One region of the Streptomyces sp. JLBJ103 genome, then DNA from elsewhere that is predicted to be linked to it. Evidence: riboswitches for the same ligand, from Rfam matches in the RefSeq annotation. Region 1 holds a riboswitch; the other holds the start of a gene.
What was found. Region 1 has a riboswitch for S-adenosylmethionine ahead of AC4BEG_RS25745 (aminotransferase class V-fold PLP-dependent enzyme). Riboswitches for the same ligand answer to the same signal wherever they lie in the genome.
Positions count from the first base shown of each region.

Region 2: it holds a riboswitch for S-adenosylmethionine, as region 1 does, so the genes downstream of both, thrC (threonine synthase) here and AC4BEG_RS25745 (aminotransferase class V-fold PLP-dependent enzyme) in region 1, are expected to answer to the same signal.

Region 1 is NZ_CM177089.1:5,827,549-5,830,945, forward strand. It holds gene trpD (anthranilate phosphoribosyltransferase) at 1-1,044, shown strand, start outside; SAM riboswitch class IV at 1,124-1,241, shown strand; gene AC4BEG_RS25745 (aminotransferase class V-fold PLP-dependent enzyme) at 1,449-2,846, shown strand; gene AC4BEG_RS25750 (Lrp/AsnC family transcriptional regulator) at 2,938-3,219, opposite strand; gene AC4BEG_RS25755 (rhomboid family intramembrane serine protease) at 3,216-3,397, opposite strand, start outside.
Region 2 is NZ_CM177089.1:4,362,909-4,366,305, forward strand. It holds gene AC4BEG_RS19275 (glucosyl-3-phosphoglycerate synthase) at 1-923, opposite strand, end outside; SAM riboswitch class I at 1,120-1,260, shown strand; gene thrC (threonine synthase) at 1,278-2,594, shown strand; gene AC4BEG_RS19285 (MoaD/ThiS family protein) at 2,591-2,869, shown strand; gene AC4BEG_RS19290 (cold-shock protein) at 3,279-3,397, shown strand, end outside.

The DNA.
Region 1 (3,397 bases):
AGCACCTCGGCGGGCCGCACCTGGCCGGATGTGCTCACCTCACTGCTCGACGGCCAGGACCTCAGCGCCGATGACACCGCCTGGGCCATGGACCGGATCATGTGCGGTGAGGCCACCGACGCACAGATCGCCGGATTCATCGTGGCGCTGCGGGCCAAGGGCGAGACCGTGGCCGAGGTGTCCGGGCTCGTCCGGACCATGTACGAGCACGCCACAGTGATCGAGGTCCCCGGGGACACCGTCGACATCGTCGGCACCGGCGGCGACCGCGCCAAAACCGTCAATATCTCGACGATGTCGGCGCTGGTGGTGGCCGGTACCGGAGCGCGGGTGGTCAAGCACGGCAACCGCGCCGCGTCCTCCGCCAGCGGAGCCTCCGACGTCCTGGAGAAGCTGGGCGTCAATCTCGATCTGACCCCGCGGCGGGTCGTCGAGGTGGCCGAGGAGGCGGGGATCACCTTCTGCTTCGCGGTGAAGTTCCACCCGTCGCTGCGCCATGTCGCCGCCGCCCGCCGGGAGTTGGGCATCGGCACCACGTTCAACATCCTCGGCCCGCTCACCAACCCGGCCCGGGTGCGCACCCAGGCGACCGGTGTGGCGGACGCCCGGATGGCCCCCCTGGTCGCCGGTGTGCTGGCCGACCGCGGCTCGTCCGCGCTGGTCGTCCGGGGCGACGACGGCCTCGACGAGCTGACCGTGACCGCGACCTCCCAGGTGTGGGTGGTGCGGAACGGCACCGTACGCCAGGAGACCTTCGACCCGCGCGACGTCGGTATCGACTTCGTCCCGGTGGAGGCCCTGCGCGGCGCCGACGCCTCGTACAACGCGGATGTGACACGCCGGCTGCTGGCGGGGGAGACCGGGCCGGTCCGGGACGCGGTGCTGCTCAACTCGGCCGCCGCGCTGGCCGCGCTGGACCCCGAGCCGGGCGCCAAGACGCTCACCGAGCAGATCGCGGAGGGGCTGACGCGCGCCGCGGAGTCCATTGACTCGGGGGCGGCACGCAACGCCCTGGAGCGATGGGTACGCGCCAGCAACGCGTAAGGCCTGCCGTCCCACCGCCCTTGCCCGGATGCCGGACAGGGGCGGTGCGTCGTTTCTTCGTATGGCATACTCCTGGCCAGGTCACGAGTGACAGCGACTACGGCCCCGGCCCGCTGTCCGGCAACCCTCCGTCCGTGGCGGGGTGCCCCGGGTGATGACCAGGCCGCAGGCAGCGAGGTCTGCGGCAAGCGCGGACCCCTCGCACTAGGGGTCCTGGTGGTCGAGGGAGTTCTTCCGTGACGCAGCGAATGCTTTAGGGCCGGACGGCCCGTATCCCACAGCCTCCGCGCGGTGCCCTGTTCCGTGCGTTGAGCGATTTTCCACGCCCGCACCGGCGGTGAACCGCCGGGTCCGCGTGTGACGCATTCACGCCTTCACGCCTTCGCCTTCCGGGAGAATTCGCCATGTCCGTGCGCCCTGCCGCCTCCGTTGCCCCCGCTGCCGCTGATGTCTCCGCCGCCGATGTCTGTGAGCCGTTGCCCGTGCTCGGCGCCGATGTCCTCGTGCCGCTGGTCACCGGTGGTGAGGTGACCTACGCCGCGCTCGACTACGCCGCCAGCGCCCCCGCCCTCCAGCGGGTCTGGGACGACATCGCCGCCTACGCCCCGTACTACGGCAGCGTCCACCGCGGTGCCGGGTACCTCTCGCAGCTGTCCACCGATCTGTTCGAGAACAGCCGCGCGGACGTCGCCGCGTTCCTCGGCTGCCGCGCGGATGACCAGGTCGTCTTCACCCGCTCCACCACCGATGCGCTCAACCTGCTGGCCGCGGTGCTGCCGTCCGGTACCGAGGTCTTCGTCTTCGAGACCGAGCACCACGCCTCGCTGCTGCCGTGGGAGCAGCGCGAGGACGTCCGCGTGCGCTACCTCAGCGCGCCGCGCTCCCCGCGGCAGGCCGTCGAGACGCTGGAGCGGGCGCTCGCGGAGCGGACCGGGGGTCCCGCCCTGGTGTGCGTGACCGGTGCGTCCAATGTGACCGGTGAGCTGTGGCCGGTACGGGAGCTGGCCGCCGCGGCCCACGCCCACGGCGCCCGTATCGTCCTCGACGCCGCCCAGCTCGCCCCCCACCACCCGGTCGACATCGCGGCGGAGGACGTCGACTGGGTCGCCTTCTCCGGGCACAAGCTGTACGCCCCCTTCGGGGCCGGAGTGCTGGCCGGACGCGCCGACTGGCTCCGCGAGGCGCGCCCGTACCTGGCGGGCGGCGGCGCCAGCCGCAAGGTCGCCCGGCGGGACGACGGCGGGGTGGACGTCGAGTGGCACACCACCGCCGCCCGGCACGAGGCGGGTTCGCCGAACGTCATCGGCGTCTACGCCATCGCCTCCGCCTGCAAGGCGCTGACCGAGGCCGGATTCGACGGACTGGTCGCCCGTGAGCGGCAGTTGATCGCCGCGGTCCGGGAGGGCCTGGCGGAGGTGCCGGAGGTGCGGGTGCTCTCGCTGTTCGGCGAGGACGCCCCGCGGGTGGGGGTGCTGTCGTTCGTGGTGGACGGCTGGAACAGCTCGCACTTCGCGGCCGCGCTCTCCGCGGAGTACGGCATCGGTGTCCGCGACGGCCTCTTCTGCGCCCACCCGCTGGTCCGCACACTGCTGGGCAGCGAGCCGGAGGAGCCGGGCGAATGCGGCGCCCCCGAGGCCGCGCCGGGCGAGCGCTCCCTGAACGCGATCCGCGTCAGCTTCGGCGCGGGCACCCCGGACGAGCATGTGGACCGCTTCGTCCGCGCGGTGAAGGAACTGGTCCGCGACGGCGCCCAGTGGACCTACCGCACCGAAGACGGCCGCTGCGTCCCCGCCCGCGACTGACCCCCATCGGTCCGGTGCCCCGCCCCGGCGCCCAGCCGGGGCCAGGGCGGAGCCCCGTGAGGGGGTCGGGGGAGCCCCGGAGGTGGGTGGGTCAGCCGTCGAGGCCGATGGCGAAGGCCGCTTCCAGGTCGTGCTGGGAGTACGTACGGAAGGCGATGTGCGTCTCCGTGGCGGCCACCCCGGGGACCTTGCTGATCTTGCCCGGGATGATGTCCGCGAGGTCGTCGTGCTCGGCCACCCGCACCATCGCGATCAGGTCGTGCGCACCGGTGACCGAGTAGACCTCGCTCACACCCTCCAGCGCGGCGATCTTCTCTGCGATCTCCGGAATCCGGTCCACGCTGGTCTTGATGAGCACGATCGAAGTGATCATGGCTGGCTTTCTCCCTCGCTGGACCTGACTGCGCCGCCCACTCTAGCCGTCCGCCCGAAGCGCGCCCACGCGTAGAGGAAGCCGAGGGTGAAGCCCACCAGATGGGCCAGATACGCCACCCCCGGGTGGTCGTTGGCCTCGCGGGCGGCGAGCCACTGGAGGGCGACCCAGAAGGCCA
Region 2 (3,397 bases), 1.5 Mb from region 1:
TCCGGGATCTCGATCATCGGCGGCCGCTCCTCGGTGTCCACGGCCGACGTACGCGGCTCGAAGCCGTTCTCGCCCCGGTCGAACTGGGTCAGCCGTGGCCGCACCAGATGGCCGCGGGCCAGCCGCAGCTGCGCCGTGCGGTAGATGGCCGCGGCCATCCGGCCCAGCGCCTGCCCGTCCTGGTGGCGGTGTTTGCGCACCCCGATGTCCACCTGGGCCAGCGCGTCGAGGCCGACCGTGTGCAGCGAGTCCACCAGCAGCCCCAGCTCCACCCCGTACCCCACGGGGAACGGCAGCCGCTCCAGCAGCGAGCGCCGCGCCGCGTACTCCCCGCCCAGCGGCTGTACGAATCCGGCCAGCAGCGGCCAGTGCAGATTCAGCAGCGGACGGGCGACCAGCTCGGTGACCCGGCCGCCCTGTCCGGCCGCGTCGCCCAGCGGCCGGTCGTACATCCCCTTGACCAACTGCACCTCCGGGTCGGTCAGCAGCGGACCGACGATCCCGAAGACGAAGCGCGCGTCGAACTCCCGCAGGTCGGCGTCGATGAAGCAGACGATCTCGCCGTTGGTGGCCAGCAGGGAACGCCACAGCACCTCGCCCTTGCCCGGCAGCGCGGGCAGCCGCGGCAGCAGCGAGTCGCGGTGGACCACTGTCGCACCGGCCGCCGCGGCGACCTCCGCGGTGCGGTCGGTGGAGCCCGAGTCCAGCACGACCACCTCGTCGACGAGCGGCGCCGCCCCGTCCATCAGCTCACGGCGGATCACCGCGGTGATCTCCCCGACCGTCGCCTCCTCGTTCAGCGCGGGCAGCACCACGCTCACCGAGCTGCCCGTGGCATGCTTGGCGGCCAGCAGGCGGTCCAGCGGACGGTCGTCGGCCGACCAGGAGCGGCGGTCCAGCCAGCGCTCCACCTCATCCAGCACCTGTCTGTCTCCCTGCTGCTGTGATCACTTGTGATCGCCGCTGTGATCCATCTCGCGCTTCGGACGGCTGTCTCAACCCTCCGGGGCTTCGGTTACAGTCTTGAACAACGCGCAGGACCGTCATATGTCGGGGTCGACCCGGCTGTATGGCGCCCATCGCGCGGACAAACGCCCGGGCCCGAGCCCGGTGCCATACCGCTCATCCAGAGGGGCAGAGGGAACGGCCCGTTGAAGCCCCGGCAACCCTCCAGCTGGTCTCGTTCTCGTAGCGAGGCTCCCAGCTAGGGAAGGTGCCAATTCCGTCTCGTGGCGAAATGCGTCCCGAGGAAGATGAGGAGAAAGGGCCTCGCCTCCATGGCTGTGCAATCCGTCGAAAGCTCGACCACTTCCCCCGCCGCTTCCCCGGCTTCCGAGTTGCCCACGCCCTCCTTCGGCCCCGCCGTCGCGCTGTCCTGTCGCGAATGCGGTGAGCGCTTCGACCTTGGCCCGATCTTCGCGTGTACGGCGTGTTTCGGCCCCCTCGAAATCGCGTATGACCTGCCGACCGGCGACCCGGAGGGCCTGCGCCGACGGATCGAGGCCGGTCCGAACAACATCTGGCGCTATGCCCCGCTCCTTCCCGTCCCGGCGGACGTGGCGGACACACCCAGCCTGAATCCAGGGTTCACCAAGCTGGTCAAGGCCGACAACCTCGCCCGTGAACTCGGTGTCACCGGTGAGCTGCACATCAAGGACGACTCCGGCAACCCGACCCACTCCTTCAAGGACCGGGTCGTCGCCATCGCCGTCCAGGCCGCCCGCGCCTTCGGCTTCACCACCCTGTCCTGCTCCTCCACCGGCAACCTCGCGGGCGCGGTCGGCGCCGCGGCCGCCCGCGCGGGCTTCCGCTCCTGCGTCTTCATCCCGCACGACCTGGAGGCGGGCAAGGTCGTCATGGCCGCCGTCTACGGCGGTGACCTGGTCGGGATCGAGGGCACCTACGACGACGTCAACCGCTTTTGCAGCGAGCTGATCGGCGACCCGGCGGGCGAGGGCTGGGGCTTCGTCAACGTCAATCTGCGGCCGTACTACGGCGAGGGCTCCAAGACCCTGGCCTACGAGATCTGCGAGCAGCTCGGCTGGCGGCTCCCGGACCAGATCGTCATCCCGATCGCCTCGGGCTCCCAGCTGACCAAGATCGACAAGGGGCTCAAGGAGCTGATCCAGCTCGGCCTGGTCGAGGACCGCCCCTACAAGATCTTCGGCGCCCAGGCCGAGGGCTGCTCCCCGGTCTCCGCCGCCTTCAAGGCCGGTCATGACGTGGTGCGTCCGCAGAAGCCGAACACCATCGCCAAGTCGCTGGCCATCGGCAACCCGGCGGACGGCCCGTATGTCCTGGACATCGCGCGCCGCACCGGTGGGGCCGTGGAGGACGTCACCGACGAGCAGGTCGTCGACGCCATCAAGCTGCTGGCCCGCACCGAGGGGATCTTCGCGGAGACCGCGGGCGGGGTCACCGTCGGCGTGACCAAGAAGCTGATCGAGGACGGGCTCCTCGACCCGGCCCTGACGACCGTCGTCCTCAACACCGGCGACGGCCTCAAGACCCTCGACGCGGTGGCCCCCACCACGGGCCCCTCCGCCACCATCCGACCCACCCTTGACTCGTTCCGAGAGGCTGGCCTCGTATGAGCGTCAATGTCCGAATCCCGACCATCCTTCGCACCTACACCGGCGGTCAGGCCGAGGTCAGCGCCGAGGGCGCGACCCTCGCCGAGGTGCTGGCGGACCTGGAGAAGAACCACCAGGGCATCTCCGCACGCGTCCTGGACGACACCGGCAAGCTGCGCCGCTTCGTGAACGTCTACGTCAACGACGACGATGTGCGTTTCGCGGACGGCCTGGGGACGGCCACTCCGGACGGCGCCGGGGTCTCGATCATCCCGGCGGTCGCGGGCGGCTGCTGACCCCTGATCACCTTTTCACTATCGGAATCGCCCCGTCCGGAGAAAAACGGACGGGGCGATTCCGTGTGTGGAATCGCGATACAGTTGGCCTGATTCCGAACAGGCCGAAGGCTGGAACCGCATACGGAACCCGTCAAGTTGTGCGCGAAATGTGAGCATGATTTGTCGGGTTGGTGCCCTATGTCCGGCCCGACTTGTCCCCCCTTCGTGAGAATCCTTCACTTTTGGGCTATCGGCCGCGCCCAGAATTCTCGTCCGATTGACCTGTTGCACAGGGCGTTGGGACGGATACATTCAGCGGCGGTCGACGCGTTCCGGCGCACACCCTCCTGACCGGGTGGGTGAGGTCTGACCCGGGTCCGCGGAGTGCGGTCCTGCGCAAAAAGGGCCAGCAATAGGGGAGTTAGGAATGGCTCAGGGCACCGTCAAGTGGTTCAACGCGGAGAAGGGGTACGGCTTCATCGCGGTCGACGGTGGTGCGGACGTGTTCGTCCACTACAGCGCGATCCAGATGGACGGCTACCGCAC